DNA from 3 places in the Pseudomonas sp. TCU-HL1 genome. Region 1 is predicted to be linked to each of the others. Evidence: predicted binding sites of a transcription regulator. Region 1 holds the regulator's gene; each other region holds the start of a gene.
The links. Region 1 encodes LexA, which represses DNA repair genes until DNA is damaged. Its sites were predicted from a motif close to CTGTNTNNNNANACAG; they were not measured.
Positions count from the first base shown of each region.

Region 2: a site for LexA is predicted at 7,027-7,042, ahead of imuA (translesion DNA synthesis-associated protein ImuA). Genes of this name have one in related genera too.
Region 3: a site for LexA is predicted at 7,075-7,090, ahead of recN (DNA repair protein RecN). Genes of this name have one in related genera too.

Region 1 covers NZ_CP015992.1:2,302,729-2,312,859, forward strand. The annotation lists gene fadB (fatty acid oxidation complex subunit alpha FadB) at 267-2,414, shown strand; gene fadA (acetyl-CoA C-acyltransferase FadA) at 2,434-3,609, shown strand; gene THL1_RS10615 (DUF1653 domain-containing protein) at 3,770-4,006, shown strand; gene topA (type I DNA topoisomerase) at 4,124-6,730, shown strand; gene THL1_RS10625 (DUF6586 family protein) at 6,797-7,315, shown strand; gene THL1_RS10630 (hypothetical protein) at 7,387-7,620, shown strand; gene sulA (SOS-induced cell division inhibitor SulA) at 7,702-8,175, opposite strand; gene lexA (transcriptional repressor LexA) at 8,186-8,797, opposite strand; gene THL1_RS10645 (TetR/AcrR family transcriptional regulator) at 9,031-9,738, shown strand; gene THL1_RS10650 (L,D-transpeptidase) at 9,781-10,131, shown strand, end outside.
Region 2 covers NZ_CP015992.1:4,792,879-4,803,009, forward strand. The annotation lists gene THL1_RS21920 (GreA/GreB family elongation factor) at 481-963, shown strand; gene THL1_RS21925 (hypothetical protein) at 992-1,396, shown strand; gene THL1_RS21930 (error-prone DNA polymerase) at 1,809-4,889, opposite strand; gene THL1_RS21935 (Y-family DNA polymerase) at 4,886-6,301, opposite strand; gene imuA (translesion DNA synthesis-associated protein ImuA) at 6,309-6,923, opposite strand; gene THL1_RS21945 (AMP-binding protein) at 7,089-9,920, opposite strand; gene THL1_RS21950 (hypothetical protein) at 10,065-10,131, shown strand, end outside.
Region 3 covers NZ_CP015992.1:5,325,046-5,335,176, forward strand. The annotation lists gene carB (carbamoyl-phosphate synthase large subunit) at 1-92, opposite strand, end outside; gene leuE (leucine efflux protein LeuE) at 112-762, opposite strand; gene carA (glutamine-hydrolyzing carbamoyl-phosphate synthase small subunit) at 789-1,925, opposite strand; gene dapB (4-hydroxy-tetrahydrodipicolinate reductase) at 2,234-3,037, opposite strand; gene dnaJ (molecular chaperone DnaJ) at 3,122-4,249, opposite strand; gene dnaK (molecular chaperone DnaK) at 4,374-6,287, opposite strand; gene grpE (nucleotide exchange factor GrpE) at 6,388-6,957, opposite strand; gene recN (DNA repair protein RecN) at 7,115-8,788, shown strand; gene fur (ferric iron uptake transcriptional regulator) at 8,843-9,247, opposite strand; gene bamE (outer membrane protein assembly factor BamE) at 9,347-9,874, shown strand; gene THL1_RS24515 (RnfH family protein) at 9,930-10,131, opposite strand, start outside.

The DNA of each region.
Region 1 (10,131 bases):
GCCAGTGGCAGGGCGTTTTTGTCGTGGCTGGCCGGTCACGCTGCGAGATTGACAAGCGCGGACTTTTCCCTGAATCTGCGCTCACCCAAATCAAACGGGCGTATGAATCGAGCGTTTGTCTTGTCAGACGCTTCTGATGTCGCCCGAATATCGCGTCGGTGGGTGTGCCGGACCGATCGGGACTATGCTCCGGCGGCGCCGGAGGCGAGTCCGCCGGTTGGCTCCGATGCGTACAGTCCAGTTTCCCAAACCGTGGAGATCAGTTGATGATTTACGAAGGTAAAGCCATCACGGTTAAGGCTCTTGAGGGCGGTATCGTCGAACTGAAATTCGACCTCAAGGGTGAGTCCGTCAACAAGTTCAACCGCCTCACCCTGAACGAACTGCGTGATGCAGTTGCAGCCATCAAGGCCGATGCTTCGGTCAAGGGCGTGATCGTCAGCAGCGGCAAGGACGTATTCATCGTCGGTGCCGATATCACCGAATTCGTCGACAACTTCAAACTGCCCGACGAAGAGCTGGTGGCCGGCAACCTCGAAGCCAACAAGATCTTCAGCGCCTTCGAAGACCTCGAAGTTCCCACCGTTGTGGCCATCAACGGCATCGCCCTGGGTGGCGGCCTGGAAATGTGCCTGGCGGCTGACTACCGCGTAATGAGCACCGTTGCCAAGATCGGTCTGCCGGAAGTCAAGCTGGGCATCTACCCAGGCTTCGGCGGCACCGTGCGTCTGCCGCGCCTGATCGGCACCGACAACGCCATCGAGTGGATTGCTTCCGGTAAGGAAAACAAGGCTGAGGACGCCCTGAAAGTGGGCGCCGTCGACGCTGTTGTCGCCCCCGAGTTGCTGCAGGCCGGTGCTCTGGACCTGGTCAAGCGCGCCATCGCCGGCGAGCTGGACTTCAAGGCCAAGCGTCAGCCCAAGCTGGAAAAGCTCAAGCTCAATGCCATCGAGCAGATGATGGCCTTCGAAACCGCCAAGGGCTTCGTTGCCGGTCAGGCCGGCCCGAACTACCCGGCCCCGGTAGAAGCCATCAAGACCATCCAGAAAGCGGCCAACTTTGGTCGTGACAAGGCGCTGGAAGTCGAGGCTGCCGGTTTCGTGAAACTGGCCAAGACCTCGGTCGCCGCCAGCCTGATCGGTCTGTTCCTGAATGACCAGGAACTGAAAAAGAAAGCCAAGCATCACGACGAAATCGCTCGTGACGTGAAACTGGCTGCCGTACTCGGCGCCGGCATCATGGGTGGCGGTATTGCCTACCAGTCTGCCTCCAGGGGCACTCCGATCCTGATGAAGGATATCCGCGAAGAGGGTATCCAGATGGGCCTGAAGGAAGCTTCCAAGCTGCTAGGCAAGCGTGTCGAGAAAGGCCGCATGAAGCCCGAGAAGATGGCTGAAGCCCTGAACGCGATTCGTCCGACCATGTCCTACGGTGATTTCGGCCATGTCGACATCGTGGTTGAAGCGGTCGTCGAGAACCCGAAGGTCAAGCACGCTGTTCTGGCTGAGGTGGAAGGCTTCGTTCGCGAAGACGCCATCATCGCTTCCAACACGTCCACCATCTCCATCAGCTACCTGGCTCAGGCCCTGAAGCGTCCGGAGAACTTCGTCGGCATGCACTTCTTCAACCCAGTGCACATGATGCCGCTGGTTGAGGTGATTCGTGGCGAGAAGTCCAGCGAAGTGGCCGTTGCCACCACCGTTGCCTACGCCAAGAAAATGGGCAAGAACCCGATCGTGGTCAACGACTGCCCTGGCTTCCTGGTCAACCGCGTGCTGTTCCCGTATTTCGGTGGTTTCGCCAAGCTGCTGGAGTTCGGCGTCGACTTCGTGCGTATCGACAAGATCATGGAGAAGTTCGGCTGGCCCATGGGCCCGGCCTACCTATCCGACGTGGTCGGCATCGACACCGGCCACCACGGCCGCGATGTGATGGCCGAAGGCTTCCCGGATCGTATGGCTGTTGCAGGCAAGACCGCCGTCGACGTGATGTACGAAGCCAATCGCCTGGGCCAGAAGAACGGCAAAGGCTTCTACGCCTACGAAACCGACAAGCGCGGCAAGCCGAAGAAGGTTTCCGATCCGGTTGCCTACGAAGTGCTGAAGTCGATCGTCAAGGAGCAGCGTGAGCTGACCGACGAAGACATCATCAACTTCATGATGATTCCGCTGTGCATGGAAACCGTACGTTGCCTGGAAGATGGCATCGTATCGACCGCTGCAGAGGCCGACATGGGTCTGATTTACGGCATCGGCTTCCCGCCCTTCCGTGGTGGTGCGCTGCGCTACATCGACAGCATCGGCGTGGCCGAATTCGTTGCCATGGCCGACAAGTACACCGACCTGGGCGCGCTGTACCACCCGACCGCCAAGCTTCGCGAAATGGCCAAGAGCGGCCAGAAGTTTTTCGGCTAATTGAGCGAGAGTGAAGAATATGAGCCTGAATCCTAGAGATGCAGTCATTGTCGACTTCGGCCGCACCCCGATGGGTCGCTCCAAGGGTGGCATGCACCGCAATACCCGCGCCGAGGACATGTCGGCGCACCTGATCAGCAAGCTGCTGGAGCGCAACACCAAGGTCGACCCGGCTGAAGTCGAGGACGTGATCTGGGGCTGCGTGAACCAGACCCTGGAGCAGGGCTGGAACATCGCCCGAATGGCGTCGCTGATGACCCAGATCCCCCACACCAGCGCCGGCCAGACCGTCAGCCGCCTGTGCGGTTCGTCCATGAGCGCCCTGCACACTGCCGTGCAGGCCATTCAGACCGGCAACGGCGACGTGTTCGTGGTTGGCGGCGTGGAGCACATGGGCCACGTCGGCATGATGCACGGCGTCGATCCGAACCCGCACCTGTCTCTGTACGCCGCCAAGGCTTCGGGCATGATGGGTCTGACTGCGGAAATGCTCGGCAAGATGCACGGCATCAGCCGTGAAGCCCAGGACCAGTTTGGTGTGCGTTCTCACCAACTGGCCCACAAGGCTACCGTCGAAGGCAAGTTCAAGGATGAAATCATCCCGATGCAGGGCTACGACGAAAACGGCTTCCTGAAAGTGTTCGATTTCGATGAAACCATTCGTCCGGAAACTACCCTGGAAAGCCTTGCCAACCTCAAGCCGGCGTTCAACCCGAAAGGCGGCACCGTGACTGCGGGTACGTCCTCGCAGATCACTGACGGCGCTTCCTGCATGATCGTGATGTCTGCTCAGCGTGCCCAGGACCTCGGCATTCAGCCGATGGCTGTGGTGCGTGCCATGGCGGTAGCCGGTGTCGATCCGGCGATCATGGGTTACGGCCCGGTGCCCTCCACCCAGAAAGCGCTCAAGCGTGCCGGTCTGACCATGGACGACATCGACTTCGTCGAACTCAACGAAGCCTTCGCCGCTCAGGCCCTGCCGGTGCTGAAGGACCTCAAACTCCTCGACAAGATGGAGCAGAAGGTCAACCTGCACGGTGGCGCCATTGCCCTGGGGCATCCGTTCGGCTGCTCCGGTGCCCGTATCTCCGGCACCCTGCTGAACGTGATGAAGCAGAATGGCGGTACGCTGGGTGTGTCCACCATGTGCGTGGGGCTCGGCCAGGGCATCACTACCATCTTCGAGCGCATCTAAGCGCACGAGATGAGAAAACCGGGGCCCAGTGCCCCGGTTTTTGCTTTCATGTGGGAAAGCGGCGCAGGAATTTTCGTGCAAGGGCTGGCTTCGGGCGGAATCACACGGCACCATGCGCAACCTTCGCGGGGGAGCCTGCATTCAACACTGTGAGGCAACCATGAGCCTGCAACCGGGTCTCTATCGTCACTACAAGGGTCAGCAATACCGTGTGATCGGTGTTGCCCGACATTCCGAGACTGAGGAAGAGCTGGTGGTCTACCAGGCTCTCTACGGAGAGTTCGGCCTCTGGGTGCGCCCGCTCAGCATGTTCACCGAAACGGTTCAGGTGAACGGCGAACAGATTGCTCGTTTCGCACTGGTGAGTGCCGAGCCGAATCCCTTTCCGCAGCCCTGACGGCTGTAGGAGCGGCCAGGGGCGCGCTTGACCGCGTCGCATTGGCCACTATATATAGCGGTGCCGCGACGGGCGGCACCCGCCTTTTACATTTTTCATTCAGGAACACACCGATCCATGGGCAAATCGCTGGTCATCGTGGAATCCCCGGCCAAGGCCAAGACCATCAACAAGTACTTGGGTAACCAGTACGTGGTGAAGTCGAGCATCGGCCATATCCGTGACCTGCCTACCAGCGGTTCGGCCAGTGCCAGCAAGGAGCCGGCCAAGCGCGGCAAGGCCGCATCCGAGGCTCCGGCCCTGTCCGCCAAGGAAAAAGCCAAGCGCCAGCTGGTCGCGCGCATGGGTGTGGACCCCGAACACGGCTGGAAGGCCAAGTACGAGATCCTGCCTGGCAAGGAAAAGGTGATCGACGAACTGCGTCGCCTGGCCAAGGATGCCGACACCATCTATCTCGCAACCGACTTGGACCGCGAAGGGGAGGCCATTGCCTGGCACCTGCGGGAATCCATCGGTGGTGATGACAGCCGCTACAAGCGTGTGGTGTTCAACGAAATCACCAAGAAGGCCATTCAGGAAGCCTTCTCGCAGCCTGGCGATCTGGACATCAATCGCGTCAATGCCCAGCAGGCTCGTCGTTTCCTCGACCGGGTCGTGGGCTACATGGTCTCGCCGCTGCTCTGGCAGAAGATCGCCCGCGGCCTGTCTGCCGGCCGTGTGCAGTCGGTCGCGGTAAAGCTGGTCGTTGAGCGTGAGCGTGAGATTCGCGCCTTCGTGCCCGAAGAGTACTGGGAAGTGCATGCCGATCTCGGCACCGCGAAAAACGCCAACGTGCGCTTCGAAGTGATTCGCGAGAACGGTGAGGCCTTCAAGCCGCTGAACGAAGCCCAGGCCATGGCGGCCCTGGAGAAGCTCAAGGCGTCGGCCTATACGGTAGCCAAGCGCGAGGACAAGCCGACTTCCAGTCGTCCTTCCGCACCGTTCATCACTTCCACGCTGCAGCAGGCCGCGAGCAACCGCCTGGGCTTCGGTGTGAAGAAAACCATGATGATGGCCCAGCGTCTCTACGAAGCGGGTTACATCACCTACATGCGTACCGACTCGACCAACCTTTCGGCTGACGCCATTGGTATGGTGCGCGGCTTCATCGAGGGCGAGTTCGGTCAGAAATACCTCCCGGCCAAGCCGAACGTCTATTCCAGCAAGGAAGGTGCCCAGGAGGCGCACGAGGCGATCCGTCCGTCCGATGTCAGCCTGCGGCCGACGCAGTTGTCTGGCATGGAACGCGATGCCGAGCGCTTGTACGACCTGATCTGGCGCCAGTTCGTCGCTTGCCAGATGCCCCCGGCCGAGTACCTGTCCACCAATGTCAGTGTGGCTGCGAGCGGCTTCGAGCTGCGTGCCAAGGGCCGCATCCTCAAGTTCGACGGTTACACCCGCGTATTGCCGCAGCAGAGCAAGCCGGGTGAAGACGACGTGCTGCCGGAAATGAACCAGGGTGAGCTGCTCAAGCTGCTGAAACTCGAGCCCAGCCAGCACTTCACCAAGCCGCCTGCGCGTTACTCCGAAGCCAGCTTGGTCAAGGAGCTGGAGAAGCGCGGTATCGGTCGTCCGTCCACCTATGCGGCGATCATCTCCACCATTCAGGAGCGTGGCTACGTGACGGTGCACAACCGCCGTTTCTACGCCGAGAAGATGGGCGACATCGTTACCGAGCGCTTGAACGAAAGCTTCGCCAACCTGATGGACTACGGCTTTACCGCCGGCATGGAAGAGCATCTGGACGACGTGGCCCAGGGCGACCGCGACTGGAAGCACCTGCTGGACGAGTTCTACGGTGACTTCAAGATGAAGCTGGAGCTGGCCGAAGGCGCTGACAAGGGTATGCGCGCCAATCAGCCGACCCTGACCGATATCGCCTGTCGTGAGTGCGCCCGGCCGATGATGATCCGTACCGCGTCCACTGGCGTCTTCCTCGGGTGCTCGGGCTACAGCCTGCCGCCGAAGGAGCGTTGCAAGGCGACCATCAACCTGGTGCCGGGCGACGAGATCGCTGCGGACGACGAGGGTGAGTCCGAATCCCGCGTACTGCGTGGCAAGCATCGCTGCCCGATCTGTGCTACCGCGATGGATGCGTACCTGCTGGACGAAACCCGCAAACTGCATATCTGCGGCAACAACCCGGATTGCTCGGGCTACGAGATCGAGCAGGGCCAGTACCGCATCAAGGGCTATGAAGGTCCGAGCCTGGAGTGCGACAAGTGCGGCAGCGAGATGCAGCTCAAGACTGGCCGTTTCGGCAAGTTCTTTGGTTGCACCAACGCCAGTTGCAAGAACACTCGCAAGCTGCTGAAAAGCGGTGAGGCCGCGCCGCCGAAGATCGATCCGATCCGCATGCCCGAGCTCAAATGCGAAAAGGTCGACGACATCTACGTGTTGCGCGATGGCGCTTCCGGCTTGTTCCTGGCGGCCAGCCAGTTCCCGAAGAACCGCGAGACTCGTGCGCCGTTGGTGCAGGAGTTGATCCCGCACAAGGATGAACTGGACGCCAAATATCACTACCTGCTCGATGCGCCGAAGAAAGACCCCGAAGGGCGTCCGGCAGTCATCCGCTTTAGTCGAAAGACCAAGGAGCAGTACGTGCAGACCGAAGTCGATGGCAAGCCCACCGGCTGGCGCGCGTTCTTTGATGGCGGCAAGTGGAAGGTCGAGGACAAGCGCTGACCGACTGTAGCGCGCCCGCAGCCGGGCGCGCATATACTGCCCGAGTCACCTGTGGAGGGCGCCCTGATGGCCCATGAGCTGTATACCCGTACCAACCAGAAGCTCTTCTTCGCGGGCTTGTCGCTGGAGTCTTGGCGCAAGGCGGAGGAGGGGCGGGCGATGAATGCCCAGGCGATGGTGCAGTCCGAACGCGAAGCCGCGCTCTTCCACCTCTACGGCGCATTGCTTGGGCTCTGTCACGAGATTGCCGGGTACTACCGCCTGCCAGAGGCCAATGCGCCACGGGTAGAGCTTCTGCTGACGGCGGACGTGCTGGCAGTTGCTCCCAGTCCTGAGTTGGCCGAGCTGGTGGAGCTTGCGCAGCAGGGCGAGACCTGGTTGGCGGAGCTTCTTGCTGCCTATCGCGCGCTCTTCCAGCCGCCCCAGGTGCCGAAGCAGGCAAAGGTTGATCCAGGCCTGCCGCTGATCACTGCGGTCAATGTGGGAGAGGAAATTGCCCCGTTGTCGCGCGAGACGCTGGAGTCTTGGCGGCAAAACCTGAAATCCCTTGCTTTGCGCTTTCGGGAAACCTTGAGCGAGTGCTGATTTGATCGGCGGACTAGGGCGTGATGGCGGCTGGCTGTTACAATAGCCGCCTTTCGTGGAGAACTGAGCTTATGTCTACGTCCTTTCTGGAAATAGTCGAACTGCCTGATGGTCGCATTATCCTGCGCCGGGCTGATGACGAGGAGGCGTTGGTGACGCTGGACTTCTCCTCTGATGCCAAAGCTTTCCTTCAGGGACATCACCTGGAAGTCGCCAAGGCCATGCTGAACGTCGGCGTGCAGATGGCCGGTCGTCTGGCCGAGGGCGACATGGCGCACGACGAAGGTCCTCGCGTCCTGCATTGAAGATGAAACCGAATCTTCGAGTGATTCGGTTACAGTCTGATGTCTACGGGCGCTGCTCGTGGCCTGTTCCCGCTCCCCTTTCTAGCCCAGCAGAATGTTCAAGCTTTGTGCGCTGCCCTGGCGTGCGGCGTGGGCTAGCTGGCGTTTAGCTTTCTGTCCCAGTTGGAGCCAGCTGACGACGGTGTGGCTGCGGCCCAGGCGCAGTGCTTCGCAGGTCAGCTCAAGGGCGCTCTGTTGCCCTCGGGGCTGAAGCAACAGGATGCGTTCACGATTCAGGCCGGACTCACGCAGCCAGTCTCGGGTCAGGCCGGCGGGGGCGCCAATCAGTGTCAGCCAGCGCGCATCTTGTTCTTCGCTCAGCTCGCGCAGCACGGAGGCCAACAGATGGCGGCAGTGCCCGGTCGCACCGCGCAGCGAAAGCTCGCTGAAGGCTTCCGGTTCTTCCTGTTGGGGCTCAACCACCACCTCCGTCAGCATTGGCACCACGGGGTTGGCCAGAATAGCGTCATGGAACAGCGGGAGCTGCGACCGACCAAGCGACTGCGGGAACTGCATAAGGCCTCCTTTAGCGGCGGATTACGCCGACACTCAAACCTTCGATCACCAGGTCTTGTTCATCAAGGTTGACTTCGATTGGGGCGAACTCGGGGTTCTCGGCAATCAGCCAGACCTTGTCACCCTCGCGCTTGAAGCGCTTGACGGTGACGTCGTCACCCAGGCGCGCTACCACCACCTGCCCATTCCGGACCTCACGAGTGCTATGTACTGCAAGCAGGTCGCCGTCATAGATTCCGATGTCCTTCATGGACATGCCGCGAACGCGTAGCAGGTAGTCGGCGCGAGGATGGAAGAAGTCCGGGTTGATGCGGCAGGATTCTTCAATGTTCTGTTGTGCGAGGATGGGGGCGCCGGCGGCGACCCGGCCTATCACAGGCAGCCCGTCTTCGTCGTGGTTGCCGGGCTCGAAGCCGGGGATGCGAATGCCGCGTGAGGCACCGGGGGTCATCTCGATAGCGCCTTTGCGGGCCAGAGCCTTGAGGTGTTCTTCGGCGGCGTTGGGCGATTTGAAGCCGAGTTGCTGCGCAATCTCTGCGCGGGTAGGGGGAAAGCCATTGTCTTCAAGGCAGCGCTTGATGAATGCGAGAATCTCGGCTTGGCGGGGCGTCAGTTTCAGCATGGCGGCGCTCTGTCTTTTTATACAGTGACTGGGATTATATACAGTGATCCGTCCTTGGCAACGCTTCTTTTCAAGTGAGGGGCGAACAGGCGGGCTTGCTGGGGGAGGTCGCTTCTTCCAGGGCAGTGATGGCGGGGCGGGTGACCGTTGCGTCAGATAATGGTGAGCACGGCTTGACAGGGCAGCCGGCTGAAACGTATGTTTCAAACAAGTGTTTGTCAGGCGGAGGAGCCATGGCCCAGTCGGAAACCGTTGAACGCATTCTGGATGCTGCGGAACAGCTGTTCGCGGAGAAAGGCTTTGCCGAGACTTCGTTGCGCCTGATCACCAGCAAGGCCGGGGTGAACCTGGCGGCAGTGAACTACCACTTCGGATCTAAGAAGGCGCTGATCCAGGCGGTCTTCTCGCGCTTCCTCGGTCCGTTCTGCCAGAGCTTGGAGCGTGAGCTGGACAGGCGCCAGACCAAGGCGGAAAGCAAGGCCAGCCTTGAAGAGCTGCTGGAAATGCTCGTCGAACAGTCGCTGGCAGTCAAACCCCGAAGCGGCAATGATCTGTCAATTTTCATGCGACTGCTCGGGCTCGCATTCAGTCAGAGCCAGGGACACCTGCGCAAGTACCTTGAAGAGGTTTACGGCAAGGTCTTTCGTCGCTACATGCTGCTGGTCAACGAGTCGGCCCCGAAAGTACCTCCACTGGAGCTGTTCTGGCGCGTGCATTTCATGCTCGGTGCTGCCGCATTCAGCATGTCCGGTATCAAGGCGCTGCGGGCTATGGCGGAAAATGACTTCGGTGTTAATACCTCCATTGAGCAGGTCATGCGCCTGATGGTGCCCTTCCTGGCTGCCGGCATGCGAGCTGAAACGGGGGTCACCGACGAAACATTGGCCAGTGCCGTTCTCAAGCCCCGTAGCAAGACTCCCGCAGTGCCCGCCAAGGCTTAAAACGATGGGCGCAGGCAGGCTGATCGGCTAAGCTTGCGGCCCATGCAAACCCTCGATCTCCTGCATATCTCCATTGCCGACCAGCAGCTCTACGGCTTTGCCGATGGGCGGCTGGTGCTGCGCATGCCCGTGTCTACAGCGCTGAACGGCGCGGGCGAAACCAGTGGTTCCAACTGCACTCCCCGCGGCCTGCATCAGGTGCGTGCGCGCATCGGGGAGGGGCTGCCTCTCGGTGCGGTGCTGCGTGGCCGACGTTGGACTGGCGAAGTCTGGAACGCCGAGCTACATGAGTGCTTCCCTGGGCGTGACTGGATCCTCAGCCGCATCCTCTGGTTGAGCGGTCGCGAGCCTGGGCGCAATCGGTTGGGCAACGTGGACAGCTTCCGTCGCTAT
Region 2 (10,131 bases), 2.5 Mb from region 1:
GCTTGGGACAATCCACAGAAGCTGTGGATAACTCTGTGAAGAAGATGCTCGAAACATCACCAAGTGCTTGTGGATCGGGGCCTCCACTCAAACTGATGATTTTTTCACCAATTATAAAATTCCTTATTTTTCATGTGGTTACGAAATCAGCACTGATAATCAAGCGCTTACAGGGGATTTCGCCAGCCTTTTGCGAGGCTGCTTCGCGGCTGTGCACAACTTGAAGTTGTCAATACCCTGCGCGCCCCGTTGCGGAGCATTTACCCCGAAAAACCCGCTGGAAGCTGTGTTGTACGGGCGTTCCAGTCGATGGCGAATGGCATGAGAAAGGGCCTCCAGGGACCTTCTCCGAGCGGGTACGAGCGTCCTTCTGCGCCAACTCTGTGCACAGGTTCGTCCTCTCCTTGCACAGACCTGTTTTCCGCAACCATGCCTGGCCCCTTAGAATGGTCCGCCTGGCCCTCCGACCCTGCCCTCGCCATGAACAAAGCCCGTATCCACCGCCTGATTCTCGACAAGCTCGCCGCTGACCTGCAGTTGCTGCAACGCGCGGCGCAGACCGCCTACGAAGCGGCGACCCACCAGGAGAATATCGCGGAGAACAAGTACGACACCCTCGGACTGGAGGCCTCCTACCTGGCCACCGGCCAGGCCCGACGCGCGGCCGAGATCAAGCAGGCGCTGGGCCTGTTCGAGAACCTCAACCTGCGCCCGTTCGACCCTGAGCGCGGCATCCAGCTTAGCGCCCTGGTGCTGCTGGCCGCCGAAGATGGCAGCGAACAGCGGCTGTTCCTCGGCCCGGAAGCCGCCGGCCTGAAGGTGGTGGACGAAGGCGAGGAAATCACCGTGATCAGCCCCCGCTCGCCTCTGGGCCAGGCGCTGCTGGGCAAGGTCGAAGGCGCCGAGGTGACGCTGACTATTGGCAATGGCCGGCAGACCTTCGAGGTACTGGAGGTACACTGATTCTGCCGCCCACCGCTCCGGAGGCTCCATGGTCCGTCCTCGCCGCGTCCTGCGTATCAGCTTCAATCCCCTGATCCTGACCCTGAGCGTCGCCCTCGGGGTCTGGCTCGGCTTCATCGCCATCGGCCTGACCACCTATATCGGCTACCAGTTCTATACGACCGAGAGCGAGGCCCCGGTGGCCCAGGTCTTCACCCCACCGCCCTTCCCACCGCAACCGGCGCCGGCGCCAACGCCACCGAGCACGGGCGAAGAGCGTCTGCAGAAGTACGAGGAGAACTACAACGCCGCCCAGCGCGCAGACAACGAGCGCCTGGAACGGCTGGAGGAACAACGCCGACTGAACGACGCCAAGTGCCAGTTCTGGACCGAGCAGTATCGCAATGCGCCTACCGAGAAGGCCAAGCGCAACATGGGCCAGGAGTGCGGATAGTCGTCTCGTCTGATTCCTTCGTGCCAGCCGACCAAAGGCAGCCGGCTTCAAGTGGCCGTCACAATGGCGCGGCTAGACTCAGGGCGTGCGTCCTTCACTTTGGCGCCAGAGGCGGTCTGCAATGGGTCCCGAAATCTTCATAGCCCTGATGATCATGGGCTGGCTGCTGGCAGCGGTCGCGTTGCTGTGGGCCATGCTCAGGATCTCCCACCATCACCACCATCATCACAGCCGGCCTTCGCCGCCCCACTCCTCCCGCTCGTTCCGACGGCACAAGGCGAAAGGTTCTCCGGTTACTCCGCACTGACGGCAATTCCGCAATCACCTGATGGCACCTTGTGGGAGCGAGTTCATTCGCGAATGAATTCGCTCCCACGAGAATGCTCAGCATTGAGCAGCGATCTTCGCCGATCTAATGGAAATCTCGGCTTTTCACGTCAAGCCCGGCCAGCAGCGGCGTCAGGTCCTGCAGGCGTCGGGCAATGAGATGGCGCACGCCGTCCACCGACTCCAGGCGGCCCTCCACCTGCAGCAGTTGCGAGCCCACCAGTACCCGGCGCTGGCGTTCAGCCAGGTCGTGCCAGACCACCACATTGACCATGCCGTGTTCGTCTTCCAGGGTGACGAAAATCACCCCGCTGGCGGTCTGCGGGCGCTGCCGTCCCACCACCAGGCCAGCGACGCTGACCTGCCGCCCGTGTTCCACCGCCAGCAGTTCCCGCGAACTGCGGCAACGCCGCTTGCGCAGCGCACTCCGCAGCAACGCGATGGGGTGCGGCCCGAGGGTAGTGCCCAGCGTGGCGTAGTCAGTGAGCATGTCTTCGCCCACGCTGGGCAGCGGCAAGGCCACCTGTGCCTCCTCCTGTTCCGCCAGGCCGGCGAAGAGTGGCGCCTGCACTTCCACGCCGGCCACCGCCCAGCGTGCCCGATAACGGTGCCCGGCCAAGCCGCGCAGGGCACCGGAGTCGGCCAGCTGTTCGCGGGCGCGGGCATCCAGGCGGGCGCGCTGGATGAGGTCGCTGACGCTGTTGAAAGGCGCAGCTTGCCGCGTCGCCTCGATGCGTCGTGCATCGTCCTCACGAAAACCTCGCACCATGCGCAGCCCAAGGCGGATGGCCGGTTCGCTTTCCTGTTCCAACGGTTCCAGGGAGCAGTCCCACGCGGAATGCCGCACATCTACAGGACGCACTTCGATGCCATGGCGCCGGGCATCCTGCAACACCTGGTCAGGGCTGTAGAAGCCCATGGGCCAGCTGTTGATAAGGGCGCAGGCATAGGCGGCTGGCTCGTGGCATTTCAGCCAGCAGCTGGCGTAGGTGAGCAGGGCGAAACTGGCCGCGTGGGATTCAGGGAAGCCATAGCTGCCGAAGCCTTTGATCTGCTCGAAGATCTGCTCGATGAAGGCCTGTTCATACCCCTTGGCGAGCATTCGCGAAGTCAGGCGCTGGCGATGGTGTTCCAGGCCGCCATGGCGCTTCCAGGCGGCCATGTTACGGCGCAGTTCATCGGCTTCTCCAGGCGTGTAGTCGGCGGCAACCATGGCCAGTTGCATCACCTGCTCCTGGAACAGCGGCACGCCCAGGGTGCGTTCGAAGACCGGGATGAGCTCGTCCTTCGGATAGGTCACCGGCTCTTCCTTGTTGCGCCGGCGCAGGTAGGGATGGACCATGTTGCCCTGGATGGGCCCCGGCCGGACGATGGCCACCTGGATCACCAAGTCGTAGAAATTTCTGGGTTTCAGGCGCGGCAGCATGGACATCTGCGCCCGCGACTCGATCTGGAATACACCGATAGTGTCAGCGCGGCTGATCATGTCGTAGGTGGCGGTGTCTCCCTGGGGCAAGGTGGCCAGCGTCCACCGCCTGCCCCGGTAGCGCTCGATCAGGGCGAAGCAGCGGCGCAGCGCGCTGAGCATGCCGAGAGCCAGCACATCCACCTTGAGCAGGCCGACAAGGTCGAGGTCGTCTTTGTCCCACTGGATCACGGTGCGCTCGGCCATGCTGGCGTTTTCCACCGGCACCAGGCTGTCCAGCGGCGCGTCGGAAATCACGAAGCCGCCGGGGTGCTGGGACAGGTGCCGGGGAAAGCCGATCAGCTCGTTGGTCAGCGCTAGTACCCGGCGCAACACCGGGCTTTCGGGGTCGAAGCCGACCTCGCGCAGACGCTCCGCCGAGGGCGCTGCATCGCTCCAGCCACCGCAGCAGTCGGCCAGGGCATTGACCTGGTCCGGGGGCAGGCCCAGGGCCTTGGCCACATCGCGTATGGCGCCGGCGCCATGGTAAGTGCTGACCACCGCTGTGAGGGCGGCCCTGGCCCTCCCATAGCGGTGGAACACGTACTGGATGACTTCCTCGCGGCGCTCGTGCTCGAAATCGACGTCGATATCCGGCGGCTCGTTGCGCTCCCGGGACATGAACCGCTCGAACAGGAGTTCGGTGGCATTGCACGGGTTCAATTCGGTGATGCCCAGGGCGAAGCAGACCACCGAGTTGGCCGCCGAGCCGCGCCCCTGGCAGAGGATGCTCTCTCGGCGGGCGAATTCGACGATGTCGTACACCGTGAGGAAGTAGCTCTCGTAGCCCAGCTCGGCGATCAACGCGAGCTCCTTCTCCACCAGTGTCCGCGCCTTCTGCGGCACGCCATCCGGCCAGCGCCTGCGCATGCCCTTTTCGGTCTCGCTACGCAGCCAACTGCTGGGGCTGTGCCCTTCCGGCACCACTTCGCGTGGGTACTGGTAGCGCAGTTGCGCCAGGTTGAAACCGCAACGGCGCGCGATGCACACCGACTCAGCGAGGAGTTCCGGCGGGTAAAGGCTGGCCAGCACCTCGCGGCGGCGCAGGTGACGCTCGCCGTTGGGAAACAGCCGGTGCCCGGCCTCCGCCACCGCGCAGTGGTGACGCACAGCCGTCATGCAGTCCTGCAGGGCACGGCGGCCACGGGCATGCATATGCACATCGCCAGACGCCACGGGCGGGATTCCGAGGCGCTCGGCCAGGGTCTGCAGGCGCGCCAGACGCCCGGCGTCGTCCGGGCCCTGGTGCAGCTCCACGGCCAGCCATAGCCGCTCGGGGAAGCACTGGCGCAGCCAGGGACCTTCGTGGTCATCGCTTTCCTGATCAGGTACCCAGAGGGCCAACAGGCCATCGGTGGACTCCGCGAGGTCGTCACGCAACAGGCGGTACTCGCCTTTCTTCGCCCGCCTCCGCGCTTGGGTTACCAGGCGACAGAGACGCTGGTAACCGGTCAGGTTTTCCACCAGCAACACCAGCTTGGGCCCGCCGTCGACACGTACCTCGCTGCCGATCACCAGGGGCAGTTCAGCCCGCTTGGCCGCCTGCCAGGCGCGGACGATACCGGCCAGGCTGCATTCATCGGTGATCGCCAGGGCTTCGTAGCCGTGACATGCAGCGCGCTGGAACAATTCATTGGCACTGGAAGCTCCGCGCTGGAAACTGAAGTTGGACAGGCAGTGCAACTCGGCGTAGGCGCTCATGCGAACCAGCCGTGCAACAGCAACGGCCCCTCCCCGTTCACCGTGCGAAAAGCCCAGCCGCGTTGGCCGCTGCGGGTTTCCACCAGGTAGTAGTCGCGGCGGATATCGCCGCCGTCCCACCAGCCGGACTCGATGCGCTCGGGGCCGGCCAGGATGCGGATGGACGACTCCCGCAGGGGCATGGGCTCGCGCAACAGCCAACCAGGGCGTGGCGGGCCAGGCAGGAGCGGCACGTGCGGACCGTCTGCATCCAGTTGCCAGGCGTACTCGGGACGGTGATCGGCACGGGCCGCCAGGCTGTACACCGCATCGTCCCCCAACCGTGCCCGCAGGCGTTCGCGCAATTGCTCCCAAGGCAGGAATTGCTGCGGGCGCTCGTCGAACAGCTCACGCCGCTCCGGTACGAAGGCCGGCAGGTCCCGCGCCTGCAGGCGGAAGGCCTGCACCGGCGCCGGCAGTTGCAACTGCTCCAGGCGCCCACGGGCCAGCTCGAAGAGCATGGCCGCGTCACGCTCGGCACTGAGCAGCCCCACCGGCACCTGGGTTTCAGGAAGGTCACGGTGCTCCAGATGGAGGGTGAAACGCTGCACGCCGCTATCACGCCCAGCGAGGAAGGCAGCCAGATCCGCAGTCAGGCGGCGCAGAGGGAAGAGCAACGCCTGGTGGGATTCCACCTCGAAATTCAGCTCGATGCGCAGGTCGAACTCATCCGGCGGCCGGTAATACTCCAGCGCCAGGGGACGCTCGCCGAGCAGGGTGTCGAGGTGCAGCAGCACTTCGCTGGGAAAGCGCTGGGCCACGGTGTCCCGAGGCAACGCCAGCACCTGTTCCAGATTACGCAGGCCCATGCGGGAGAACGCAGTGGCGGCCTCCCGCGACAGTCCAGCACGATCCACCGGCATGCGCCCAAGGGCCTGACGCAACTCATCCTGGCTCGCCAGCGCCAAACCATCGTAGGCATTGGCGAGAACCCGCGCCGCCGCCGGGTTGGGCGCGGCCACGATACGGTGGCGGAACCCCAGGGCCGCCAGCTCCTGCCGCAGCCGCGCTTCGAAGCGTGGCCACGGGCCGAACAGGGCGAAGCTGGACTCCACCTCCAACAACAGGCAACGCGGATAGCGCAGGCTGACCTGGGAGCTGAAGCCATAGGCCCAGGCGGCGAGCAACTGCTGCCAGCGCTCGATGGACGTCGGGTCGTATTCCACCAGGGCGAAGTCACGGGTCAGGGCATGGGCAGCGGTCAATGACTGGCCAGGACGCAGGCCCAGGTCCCTGGCTGCCAGGTTGAGCGCACGCAGCACGCGGCGCTGGGGTGTGCCGGTCACCAGAGCAAGGGGCGCCGCGGGATCGGGGTGACCGCGCAGCACGCCATCCAGCGCCAATTGCGGCAGCAATATACAGGCCCAGCGCATGACGGTTTCACCGGGCCAGGGCGATGGGCGCGGCCGGTGGCAGCCCACCCCGGCACTTGAGCACCCGCAACTGCGCCGGCCGTCCATCGACGGCGATGCGCAAGGCCGCTGGCGAGGGGTTGAGGGCGGCATCGAGCGGACGGTAGGCAAAGGCCAGGGTCTGGCCGGTCTCGGCGGCCACCTGCAAGCGACGCAGGGCGCGGTCATCGGCCTGCTGCGGCCAGCAGAGCACCGCACCGCAACTACCGGAGCGCAGGCACTGTTCGGCGGCCCAGAGCGCATCGCGGCCGCTGGCCTCCACCAGCGCCAGCCAGCGCAGGTCCACGCCAGCCGCCTGCCAGGCCTGGGGATAAGGGATATGCGGCGGTGCCACCAGCACCACACGCTCGGCACTGGCGGTCAGCCGCGCCAGTGTGTGCCAGAGCAGGCGCAGTTCACCCAGGCCCGCGGCTGGAACCAGGATTTCGCTGAGAGCGGCTTCAGGCCAGCCACCGCCCGGCAGCACGCTGTCCAGAACGCTATGGCCGGTGGGCTGCTCGCTGCCGGCCGACGGCGCACCGGACTGGCCTTTCCAGACCCGCCGCTCGTTGAGCAGGGCGTCGAGGGCAACGACAGCGCCCATCAGGCGCGCCCATTGCCGGAAGAGAAAAACGGCAGCCCCGGGGAGGGACTGCCGAAAGGGCCAGGAAATATCGCCAAGGCCATTGGGGGAAATCCTACGAATACTGTATTTATATACAGTAAATCGCAGAGGCTTCTCCCCGTCAATCAAGGAAAGACAGGAGGTTCAACCCAAGGCCGCCTCGGCGTCTTCCAGTTGCGCCAGCAATGCCGCCCGCGTCTCGTTCCGCAGCCTGATCGCCTCCAGCCAGCCCGCTCCGCCGGGCCGCAAGGGCGCACAGATGCGGACCTGCAAAGATCGCCATTGCGGGAGCCACTGGCCGTCACGCAGTACCTCGCGGGTGCCGCGAATGGCGACCGGCAGCAAGGGCACGCCGGCACTCGCGGCCAGCACGAAGGCCCCCATGTGGAAGGGGCGCAGGCCCGGTTCGCGGGTGAAGGTGCCCTCCGGGAAGAACACCAGGGATTGTCCGCCCCGCAGCGCCTGGGCCAGGTCTGCGCTGTCGGCGACGCTTCGTTGCAGGTCGAAGCGTTCGACGAACCGGGCACCCAGCCTGCGCAGGAACAGGCCGGCCACCCACTGGCCAGCCAGTTCGCGCTTGGCGACGAAGGCGAAGTGGGGCGGCAGCGCCGCGCAGAGCACGACGCCATCCAGATAGCTGGCATGGTTGGCGGCCAGTACGCTCGCCCCCACTCCGGGCAGATTGCCCAGCCCCTCGACACTGAACGGAACCCCGGCCAGGCGCAGGAAGGTGCCTGCGGACAGGTGGGCGATGGTACGGCACCACGTCTGGTGCGGCAGGGCAGCGACAACCAGCCAGGTCAGCACGGCGAATGGCCAGAACAACAACCCGACACGGGCAGCAAACAGCAGCGTCCGCCCCCTGCGCCCGGCACGTCCGAGGTAGCCGCGCAGCGCGTGCACCGACAGCCGCAGTATCTGGCGCCAGGGTGCGAGACGCGGCAGCCCCACCTCGCCCCGCTCATAGAGTTCACGGCAGGCTGCGCGGCGGATCTTGCCACTGGAGGTCTTCAGCACGCTGCGCGGCGGCGCCAGCACAATGTCATCGGGCGGCACGCCGGTCAGCTCGACCACGAGGCGATTGATCTCCTGGCGCAGGTGCTGTTGCCTGGCCAGGTCCCTCTCGGGGCTTTCCGCCATTACCACCAGGCGGTCGGTGCCGGTAGCCGGATTGCGGCTGCCGAAAGCCGCAATACAGCCTTTGCGCAAGCCAGGCAGGCGCCCCACCGCCGCCTCCACGTCATAGGGGTAGATATTGCGCCCGGCGCGGATGATCAGGTCCTTGGCACGGCCAGTGAGATAGACCTCGCCAGCGGCCATGTAGGCGAGGTCGAGCGAGTCCATCCAGCCGTCCTGCAGCACCTTGCGGGTCTCTTCCGGCGCGTGGAAATAGCCCGAGGTGGTGGAGGGTCCGCTGAATTGCAGGCGGCCTTCCCGACGTTCGGGAAGCTCTACACCGTTGCCGTCGACGATGCGCATCTGGTGGCCAGGCAGCGGCCGGCCGCAGGCGACGAAACTCAGCGCGGCCGGGTCATCCGGGCCAGCGGGCAACGCCTCGCCACGCGTCTGGAACGCTTCGCGCTGCACCCGGTCCAGCAGCGGCCCGCGCCCCAGGGGCGGGAAGGCCACGCCCAGGGTGGCTTCGGCCAGGCCATAGACCGGCGCCAGCGCGCCGGAGTCCAGGCCATAAGGTGCAAAGCGTTCCGCAAAGCGCCGCAAAGTATCAGGGCTGACCGGTTCGGCGCCATTGAGTGCCAGGCGCCAGGTACTCAGGTCCAGGCCTGCCAGGTCGCTTTCGGGAATCTTGCTCAGGCACAGCTCGTAGGCGAAGTTGGGTGCCGCCGACAGGGTCCCGCGGAAGCGGTGGATCGTCCACAGCCAGTTCTTCGGCCTGGCGAGGAACGCCAGAGGCGACATCAGCACCAGGCTGAAACCGTAATACAGGCTGCCCAGCCAGGCGCCGATAAGGCCCATGTCGTGGTACATCGGCAGCCAACTGACGAAAACGTCTCGCGACCCGACCTTCAGCGCAGCCCCCATGGCGCGCAGGTTGGCCAGCAGGTTGGCGTGGCTGACCATCACCCCCTTGGGCTGCCCGGTACTGCCCGAGGTGTACTGGAGAAAGGCGATGTCCTCCGGCTGCCGTGCTGGAGGTGTGCCTTCCACCCCGCCTCGGCTCAGCTCCGCCACGCTGGCGATACGACCCAGGCTCGGCACCTGGGGCTGGAGCAGGCGGGCGAGCAGTTTCGCCTCCGCCACCGTGATCAGCACCCTGGCCCCGGCATTGCGCAGAATGCCGGCCTGGCGCTGCAGGTGCTCCTCAATCTGTGTCAGGCGCAGCGGCGGATAGATGGGCACCGGCACCCCGCCGGCCAGGAGGATGCCGAAGAATCCCACGAGGAAATCGCGCCCAGTGGGCAGCATCAGCGCCACGGCATGCCCCGCCCGCAGGCCGCCGTCCTGCAATCCGCCAGCTACCGCCAACGCGCCACGCTGCAGGGCGCCGTAGCTGATGTCGTCCGGCTGCTCGTCGTCGCCCAGCAGGCGCACGTGGATATGCCCCGGATGCTGACGCACATGCCAGTCCAACACCTCGATCAGCGTCCGCGCACTGTCGGGGGCCTGCAGCGAGTCGTCCTCCTGCACGCGTTCGCTGACCCGCTCCGCCGCACCCTCCGGCCGGCTCACGCCGCCAGCGCGCAGTACCTGCAGCACATCGGCTGGGGTGCTGGCCGAGGCGAACAGTTGCTGCGGCAGACGCACCCCGAACACCGCCTCGATCCGCGACCAGAGCTCGACACGGGCCAGGCTGTCCACGCCCAGGTCCCGGTCCAGCACGCTGTTCAGGCTGACCCGCAGCCCAGGTGCCGCCTCGGGCCGCAGCTCGATCACGGTGCGCCGGACGATCTCCAGCAGCTTCTCCGCATCCCGGTCGCAATCAGGAACGCTGCGGGTTTCCGGGGGTGAAGGTGACATGGGTGCCCTCCCGGTCAGCGGTACTCACCTCCGTCATTATGGCCCCGCCCTGCCGCCACCACACTCGGGCAGGACGAACGCGTCGGCGGCGTGGCAGCCGTCACGGAACTTTGCTGAAAGCCTCCCTCGCCGCAGGAACCCGCCATGTGCGGCCGTTACGTCAGCCCCACGGAACGCGCCATCCATGGCCGCATGCCGGTCATCCTCGCCC
Region 3 (10,131 bases), 3.0 Mb from region 1:
GCGCCGGAATAGTCGAACTCGCAGGCCTGGCCGATCACGATGGGGCCGGCACCGAGGATCAGGATGCTCTTGATGTCTGTACGCTTGGGCATGGGACTCTCGTTGCAATAATCAGGACAGGGTTGCGGTGGCCAGCTTCACGCCAAAGCCGACGAACAGGGCGCCGACGCCGCTGGAAGCGCCGGCAGCCAACCGTTGCCGCCGGCGGAACCAGGCCGCCAGACGCACACCGGAAAAAATCAGGAAACTCAGGTAAAGGGCGCTGATGACTTCGAGGATCGCGCCCAGCACCAGGAACGACACCCCGGGGTAGGCGTATCCCGGGTCGACGAACTGGATGAAGAAGGACACGAAGAAGAGGATCGCCTTGGGATTGGACAGACTCAGCAGCAGCGCCTTGCGGAACGGCTGATTGACGTCCATTTCCTTCGCCGGAACAGCGTGCTCGACCGGCTGGCGCAACTTCTGCCAGCCACCCCGGAGCATGCCGACGCCCAGATAGAACAGGTAGGCCGCGCCAACGTACTTCAGGCCGAGAAACAGCATCGGTTCGGCCTTAAGCAGTGAGGCGATTCCCAGTGCCGACAGCAGCATCAGGATCGCATCACCGAGGAACACCGCGCTGGCCGCCCGGTAGCCGGCGCCCACGCCGCGCTGGGCGGCGGTGGCGAGCACGAACAGCGAGTTCGGCCCCGGCAGCAGGACGATGAACAGCGTACCCAGGACATAGGTCCAGAGGTCGGTGATCCCCAGAGTCGGCATCATCTTCGCAGGCCTCTTCAGCGGTCTCAGCGACGCTCAGCCATCGCCGCGATGAAGCGGTCGAACAGCGGCGCCACGTCGTTCGGGCCAGGACTGGCTTCCGGGTGACCCTGGAAGCTGAAGGCGACCTTGTCGGTACGCTCGATACCCTGCAGGGTGCCATCGAACAGCGACTTGTGGGTGGCACGCAGATTGGCCGGCAGGGTCGACTCATCCACAGCGAAACCGTGGTTCTGGCTGGTGATCATCACCACGCTGGAATCCAGGTCCTGCACCGGGTGGTTGGCGCCATGATGGCCATGGCCCATCTTCACGGTCTTGGCACCGGAGGCCAGGGCCAGCAACTGGTGACCGAGGCAGATGCCGAAAACCGGAGTCTCGGTGTCGAGGAACTCGCGGATAGCCTGGATGGCGTAATCGCACGGCTCGGGGTCGCCAGGGCCGTTGGACAGGAAGATACCGTCCGGATTCAGCGCAAGCACTTCACTGGCCGGGGTCTGGGCCGGCACCACGGTCAGGCGGCAGCCACGGGCCACCAGCATACGCAGGATGTTCAGCTTGACGCCGAAGTCGTAGGCCACCACGTGATACGGCAGGTCGCTGGCAGCAATTTCCGGATGGCTGTCGGTTTCCAGATTCCACACGCTGGAGCGCCACTCGTAACGCTCCTCGCAGGACACGACCTTGGCCAGGTCCATGCCTTTCAGGCCAGGGAAGCTGCGCGCCAGTTCCAGTGCTTTCTCTTCGGTGGCGTCATCACCCACGAGGATGCAGCCATTCTGCGAACCCTTTTCGCGCAGGATGCGGGTCAGGCGGCGAGTATCGATGCCGGCAATGGCAACGGTACCGTTTTCTTTCAGGTAATCCGGCAGCGACTGCTTGCTACGCCAGTTGCTTGCGAGCAGCGGCAGGTCGCGAATAATCAGGCCGGCGGCCCATACACGACTAGCCTCGGCGTCCTCCGGCGTGGTGCCGGTGTTGCCGATGTGCGGATAGGTCAGGGTGACGATTTGCTGGGCATAGGAAGGATCGGTAAGGATTTCCTGATAGCCGGTCATGGCAGTGTTGAACACTACCTCACCGATGGTATGGCCATCGGCCCCAATGGCGTCGCCGCGAAAAATGCTGCCGTCGGCAAGCGCGAGTATGGCTGGCTTAGTCAAGAAGACCTCCCGTAGATCAAGGCTGAAGCAAACGCAGGTTGTAAAAAAGCGGGATGACGTTGATACCGTCACCCCGCTTTTTTATCTGAGCCATTTCTGCGTAACTTTTAGTGGACACACTAAAGCTGCAGTTTATAGGAATGCGTCATTTCGGTCCACCCGAAAGACATCCCATCTAACAATCCAGCGATCGCGCGAGCTAGAGAGCAACAAGGCGGAAACAGCTGAGGAAGCGGAGTTTACGACTGTAAATGAGCATTCCGAAGCTGTTGCCAACGCCGTTACTCCGACGCGCAGCCGATCGCGCATCAGCGAAGACCGAGCACATCCTGCATGTCGTACAGGCCCGCGCCCTGCCCTTCAAGCCAGAGCGCAGCACGCACCGCGCCCCGAGCGAAGGTCATGCGACTGGAGGCCTTGTGGGTAATCTCGACGCGCTCACCGTCCGCAGCAAAGAGGACGGTGTGATCGCCCACCACGTCACCTGCACGCACGGTGGCAAAGCCGATGGTGTCCCGAGCCCGCGCACCGGTCTGACCTTCCCGACCGTACACAGCCACCTTGGACAGGTCGCGCCCCAGCGCGTCGGCCACCACCTCCCCCATGCGCAGCGCAGTGCCGGACGGCGCATCCACCTTGTGGCGGTGGTGCGCTTCGATGATCTCGATGTCCACCTCATCACCCAGCACGCGAGCGGCGGTATCCAGCAGCTTGAGGCACAGGTTCACGCCGACGCTGAAATTGGCCGCGAAGACGATCGGGATTTCCCTGGCGGCAGCCGCCAGCAGCGCCTTCTCTTCAGCAGAGAAACCGGTGGTGCCGATCACCATGGCCTTACCGGCCTGACGGCAAACCTCCAGATTTTTCAGGGTCACTGACGGATGGGTGAAATCGATCAGCACGTCGAACTCATCGGCCACCTTGGCCAGATCGCCCGACAGCGGCACACCGATTCGCCCCAACGCAGCCAGCTCACCGGCATCGGCGCCGACCAGGGTGCTGTCCGGACGATCGATGGCGGCAGTCAGACCGGCGCCCTGCGCCTGCTGAACCGCCTCGATCAGGTTCTTGCCCATGCGCCCAGCGGCGCCCATCACAGCAATACGTCGCATAAAAGTAAGCTCCAAGCTGGAAGCCCGAGACAGGAGGGCGCCCCCGAGATGCGCGACCCCGGCCTCCGCCCTCCAGCTCATCGTTTAGAGATCGCCGAAGAAGCGCTTCATGCCTTCGAACCAGCTGCTGGCCTTGGGCGAATGGGAGCCATCGTCCTGCAGCGACTTGCGGAACTCCTCAAGCAGTTCGCGCTGGCGCTTGTCCAAGTTGACCGGTGTTTCCACCACCACCCGGCACATCAGGTCGCCGGCACCGCCGCCACGAACCGGAGCCACGCCCTTACCACGCAAGCGAAACAGCTTGCCGGTCTGGGTCGCTTCCGGAATCTTCAGCTTGACCCGGCCATCCAGGGTCGGAACTTCAAGTTCGCCCCCCAAGGCAGCGTCTGCAAAGCTGATCGGCACTTCACAGTAGAGATGCTTGCCATCGCGCTGGAAGATCGGGTGCTCACGCACATTGACCACGACATAGAGGTCGCCGGCCGGCCCGCCCAGGGCGCCGGCTTCGCCTTCGCCGGTGAGGCGGATGCGATCCCCGGTATCGACACCGGCCGGCACCTTCACCGACAGCGTCTTGTGCTCTTCCACGCGCCCCTGGCCATGGCAACTGCCGCAAGGGTCGCTGATCATCTTGCCGCTACCGTGGCAGCGCGGGCAGGTCTGCTGCACTGAGAAGAAGCCCTGCTGCATGCGCACCTGACCAATACCGCCGCAGGTGGTGCAGGTGACCGGGCTGGTACCCTTCTTGGCCCCCGAGCCATCGCAGGTCTTGCAGTTGACCAGGGTGGGGACGCGAATGGTCACCGTGGTGCCGCGCACCGCCTCTTCCAGATCCAGCTCCAGGGTGTAGCGCAGGTCGCTGCCACGCTGCGGACCGCCACGCTGGCCTCCACGCTGTCCACCGAAGAAGTCGCTGAATACGTCACCGAAGATGTCGGAGAAGCTGGCGCCACCGAAGCCAGCACCGGCGCCCGCGCCCATCTGCGGGTCTACCCCCGCATGACCGTACTGGTCGTACGCCGCACGCTTGCTGGCGTCGGACAACACTTCGTAGGCCTCGTTGGCCTCTTTGAATTTATCCTCGGACTCCTTGTCCCCCGGATTACGGTCCGGGTGGTGCTTCATCGCCAGCCGGCGATAAGCCTTTTTCAGCTCGGCCTCGCTGGCGCCACGCTCAACACCGAGGATCTCGTAAAAGTCACGTTTAGCCATAGGTTTCCTGCACTCTCGAATTCACCAGCCCCAGACGCGCCAACGCGGGAGCAAGCTCCCGCGTGACGGATCAGGCGTACGGGGCGAAAGTCCCCGCACGCTGAGGCGGAAGCAAGCGTGACACTTACTTGTTTTCCTTGACCTCTTCGAACTCGGCGTCAACGGCATCGTCGCCAGCCTTGTCCGCGCCCGAGGCTTGCGGCTGTTCACCGGCCTGGGCCTGATCGGCGTACATCTTCTGTGCCAGCGGGGTGGAGGCCTGGGACAGTGCGTTCATCTTGGCTTCGATCTCAGCCTTGTCGTCGCCCTTCACAGCCACTTCCAGCTCACCCAATGCTTTCTCGATGGCAGCCTTCTCCTCGGCGGTGGCCTTGTCGCCAGCCTCGGTGATCATCTTGCGAGTGGCATGGACCAGCGCGTCCCCCTGGTTGCGGGCAGCGGCCAGCTCTTCGAACTTGCGGTCTTCCTCGGCGTTGGCCTCGGCATCACGCACCATCTGCTGGATTTCTTCCTCGGACAGGCCGGAGTTCGCCTTGATCACGATGGACTGTTGCTTGCCGGTGGCCTTGTCCTTGGCGGACACGTGCAGGATGCCGTTGGCGTCGATGTCGAAGGTCACTTCGATCTGCGGCACGCCACGCGGAGCTGGCGGAATCTCGGCCAGGTCGAACTTGCCCAGGGACTTGTTCTGAGTAGCCTGCTTGCGCTCACCTTGCAGCACGTGAATGGTCACGGCGGACTGGTTGTCATCGGCAGTGGAGAACACCTGCGACTTCTTGGTCGGGATGGTGGTGTTCTTCTCGATCAGCGCGGTCATCACGCCACCCAGGGTTTCGATACCGAGGGTCAGCGGGGATACGTCGAGCAGCAGTACGTCCTTGACGTCGCCGGCCAGCACCGCGCCCTGGATGGCAGCACCGATGGCGACAGCTTCGTCCGGGTTCACGTCCTTGCGCGGCTCTTTGCCGAAGAAGTCAGCGACTTGCTTCTGCACCTGCGGCATACGGGTCTGGCCGCCAACCAGGATCACTTCCTGGATGTCGGACACGTCCAGGCCGGCGTCTTTCAGGGCAATGCGGCAAGGCTCGATGGTGCGCGCAACCAGGTCTTCCACCAGGGCTTCCAGCTTGGCGCGGGAAATCTTCACGTTCAGGTGCTTCGGACCGGTCTGGTCTGCAGTGATGTACGGCAGGTTGACGTCGGTCTGCTGAGCGGAGGACAGCTCGATCTTCGCCTTCTCGGCAGCTTCCTTCAGACGCTGCATGGCCAGGGGATCGCCCTTCAAGTCCATGCCGGACTCTTTCTTGAACTCTTCAACGAGGTAGTCGATCAGGCGCAGGTCGAAGTCTTCACCACCGAGGAAGGTGTCGCCGTTGGTGGCCAGCACCTCGAACTGGTGCTCGCCGTCGACTTCGGCGATTTCGATCACCGACACGTCGAAGGTACCGCCGCCCAGGTCATAAACGATGACGGTGTGGTCACCCTTGGCCTTATCCATGCCATAGGCCAACGCAGCCGCGGTCGGCTCGTTGATGATGCGCTTGACGTCCAGACCGGCGATACGGCCGGCGTCCTTGGTGGCCTGGCGCTGGCTGTCGTTGAAGTAGGCCGGAACGGTAATCACTGCTTCGGTCACCGGCTCGCCGAGGTAGTCTTCGGCGGTCTTCTTCATCTTCTTCAGCACTTCCGCAGAGATTTGCGGTGGCGCCATTTTCTGGCCCTTCACCTCGACCCAGGCGTCACCGTTGTCGGCCTTGGCGATCTTGTAAGGAACCATCTTGATGTCTTTCTGTACGACGTCTTCTTCGAAGCGACGACCGATCAGACGCTTCACCGCGTACAGGGTGTTCTGCGGGTTGGTCACCGCCTGACGCTTGGCGGACTGGCCCACCAGGGTCTCGCCGTCGTTGGTGTAGGCGATGATGGACGGCGTGGTGCGAGCGCCTTCAGCGTTCTCGATCACCTTGACGTTGCCGTTCTCCAGGATGGCCACGCAAGAGTTGGTGGTCCCCAGGTCGATACCAATGATTTTGCCCATATTCTCTCTCCCGAAACTTTGGATTCTCCGCGGCCTCGTTTTACGGACCGCGGCAGCACATAAACGCTTGATCTAACAGATGGGGGCCCGAAGCCGGATTTCAAGCCTGCTCGTCAATCGACGGCGGCGTGGCACTCGGTGCCTTGCTGACCACCACCATGGCGGGGCGCAGCAGGCGACCATTGAGCAGGTAGCCCTTCTGGAACACCTTGAGCACGCTACCCGGTTCGACATGAGTGCTTTCTTCCATGGCCATGGCCTGGTGGTGCTCAGGATTGAAGGGCACACCGTGGGGGTCCACAGCTTCCAGCTGGTGACGCTTAAGTGTGTCGTGGAGCAGCTTGAGGGTCAGCTCCATGCCTTCGCGCACCGCCTTGACCGTCTCGTCGGTAGCACTGGACAGCTCCAGGCCGCGCTCCAGGCTGTCGACGACCGGCAGCAGGTCGTTGGCGAACTTTTCCAAGGCGAACTTGTGCGCCTTCTCCACATCCTGCTCGGCACGGCGGCGGATGTTCTGCAGCTCGGCGGCAACGCGCAGCGACTGATCCTGGGCCGCAGCCAACTGCTCTTCCAGCACCTGCACGCGGGTGGCGAGATCTTCGCCGGATGCGGCTTCAGCAGCAGGATTCGCTTCGGGGGTCTGGGTATCCAGGGTCTGTTCGTCGGCCATGCTTTCCTCCTCATACAAGACAGCTGCGGGCAATGACCCGCCGATATGTCCGCCTATATGGGGGCCGCAATTTGTCGGTTCAAGGGGTAAAGGCAATTGTCAGCCAGAAAACAAACACTGTATAAATAGCCAGCCATCTCAGCGCGGGAGTCGCACCATGCTGGTACACCTGTCGATCCACAACTACGCCATCGTCGAACACCTGGACCTGGAGCTCGAAGGCGGCATGTCCGTGATCACCGGCGAAACCGGCGCCGGCAAGTCGATCATGCTCGACGCACTCGGCCTGACGCTGGGCGATCGCGCCGACAGCGGCGTGGTGCGCCCCGGCGCCGACAAGGCCGACATCCTCGCCAGCTTTGATGTCAGCAGCATTGCCGAGGCCCGCGACTGGCTTGCCGAACGCGATCTCGAACAGGATGGCCCGTGCATCTTGCGTCGCGTAATCACCGCCGAAGGCCGCTCCCGCGCCTACATCAATGGCACCCCTTGCCCGCTCGGCGACCTGAAGAGCCTCGGCGAACTGCTGATTGATATCCATGGCCAGCACGAACACCAGTCCCTGCTCAAAGCCGACACCCATCGCCGCCTGCTGGACGAATTCGCCGGTTCCAGCGACCTCGCCCGCCAGGTGCAGTTGGCCGCCCAGCGCTGGCGGCAAACCCGCCAGGAGCTGGAACGCCTTTCCCGCGCCGGCGATGAACAGCGCGCCCGCCACCAACTGCTGAGCTACCAGCTGGACGAACTGGAGAACCTCGCCCTGGGCGAGAACGAGCTGGAACAGTTGGAGCAAGAGCACAAGAACCTAACCAACGCGGAGAGCCTGCTGGCCGCTTGCCGGCAGGTCACCGACATGTGCAGCGAGAGCGATGCCGGCAACGTGCTCAGCGCCCTGACCGCCAGCCTCAATCGCCTCACCGCCTTCCACGCCCAGCCCGGCGCACTGGCAGAGGCGGTCAATTTGCTCTCCAGCGCACAGATCCAGGTCGAGGAAGCCATGGGCGAGCTCAATCGCTTCCTCGATCATTTCGACGCCGATCCGGAACGCCAGCAGACACTGGAAGAACGCCTCGACAGCATCTACACCCTGGCGCGCAAACACCGGGTCCAGCCGGGCGAGCTGGCAGAGCTTCAACAGAAACTGCTGGATGAACTGGAAGCCCTCAACGCCGACGATGAGGCCGCCGAGCGTCTGGCCGAGGAATTGGCCGCCTATGAGCGTCACTACCGGGAGAAGGCCGGCGAATTGAGTCAGCTGCGCGCAAATGCAGCCGGACGACTGGCCGGAGCAGTGGAGGCGGAAATGCAGCGCCTGGGCATGCCCGGCGGGCGCTTCAGCATCCAGCTGCACGCCGGCCAATCGGAAGAGCCCCAGCAACACGGCCTGGAACAACTGGAATTCCTGGTCAGCGCCAACCCCGGCCAGCCGCTCAAGGCCCTGGCCAAAGTGGCTTCCGGTGGCGAGCTGTCGCGTATCAGCCTCGCCATTCAGGTCATCACTGCACAGACCTCCCGCGTGCCTACCCTGGTCTTCGACGAAGTGGACGTAGGCATCGGCGGCCCCACCGCCGAGGTAGTGGGCCAGCTGCTTCGCCGCCTTGGCGAGCGAGGCCAGGTGCTCACCGTCACCCACCTGCCACAAGTGGCCGCCCAAGGCCACCACCACCTTTTCGTGCACAAGGAGCGCGGCACCGAAGAAACTCGCACCGCAGTGGCCAAGCTTCAGGAGGCTCTCCGCATCGAAGAGATCGCCCGGATGCTGGGTGGCGTCGACCTTACCGAGGAGTCCCTGGCCCACGCCAGAAAGATGGTGACCAGCGCCCAGCACTGATCACCCGTAAAGAAAAAGGCGACCTGAAGGTCGCCTTTTTTGTACGCAATGCGCTTACTTCTTCTTGCGCACGTAAAGCACCAGGTTGTGGTCGACCAACTCGAAGCCACGCTCCTTGACGATCTCCTTCTGGCGCTTCTCGATTTCCGGATCGAAAAACTCGATCACTTCACCACTGTCCACGCACACCATATGGTCGTGGTGACCGCTGTCGGCCAGCTCAAATACAGCATGGCCGCCGTCGAAGTTGTGGCGCACCACCAGGCCCGCCGCTTCGAACTGGGTCAGAACCCGGTAGACAGTGGCCAGGCCGACATCTTCACCGGCTTCCATCAGGGCCTTGTAAACGTCCTCCGCGCTCATGTGGCGTTGCTCGGTGGAATCGAGCATCTGGAGGATCTTGACCCGAGGCAAGGTCACCTTCAGGCCGGCTTTACGCAGTTCGTTGTTTTCAACCATGGTCGGCTTTCTCGAGGAATGCGGCTTTCGCAGCTTCCCTTAATGCAGGTATGATCGGGACTTTTGATGCCCAGCCAAGATAGTGGAAGTCTCCCCTTGATGCAAAACACCAAGCTCCTGCTGACCAGCCTCTCATTCGCAGGCTTGCTCGCACTCGCCGGTTGCTCGTTTCCCGGGGTCTACAAAATCGACATCCAGCAGGGCAACGTCGTTACGCAGGACATGATAGACCAGTTGAAGCCCGGAATGACCCGGCGTCAAGTGCGGTTTATCATGGGCAATCCCCTGATCACCGACACCTTCCACGCCAATCGCTGGGATTATCTCTACAGCATCCAGCCGGGCGGCGGTCAGCGCCTGCAGGAACGCGTCAGCCTGATGTTCGACGGCAACGACCAACTCATCGGCCTGGCCGGCGACTTCATGCCCGGCGTGAGCCGTGACGAAGCGATCCTCGGCAGCGAAAGCACCACCACCCAGGCCAAGCCGGAACAACCGGCCGAGCAGCCCAAGGCCGAAGAGCCGGCCGCACCGGGCTCGCTGCTGGAGAAGATCCAGAAGGAAGTGGACAGCGCAGAACCTGTACCCGTCCCGATTCCGGAACCGCTGGAAACTTCGCCGCAATAACACGCGGCAACAAAAAAGCCCGGGCCTTGGTCCCGGGCTTTTTCATGGGCGGGAATCAGGCGTCCCGCTCGCCAGCACGAACCTGGGCCGCCTTGGCCGCGCGCTGCTTGCGCACTTCCTTGGGATCGGCAATCAGCGGCCGGTAGATTTCGAGCCGATCCCCCTCCTCCAACAACCGCTCTTCCGGCCTGGGCAGCGCCTTGCCGAAAATCCCGAGCGGGCAGCCGGCCAGATCCACATCCGGAAACTTCGCATCC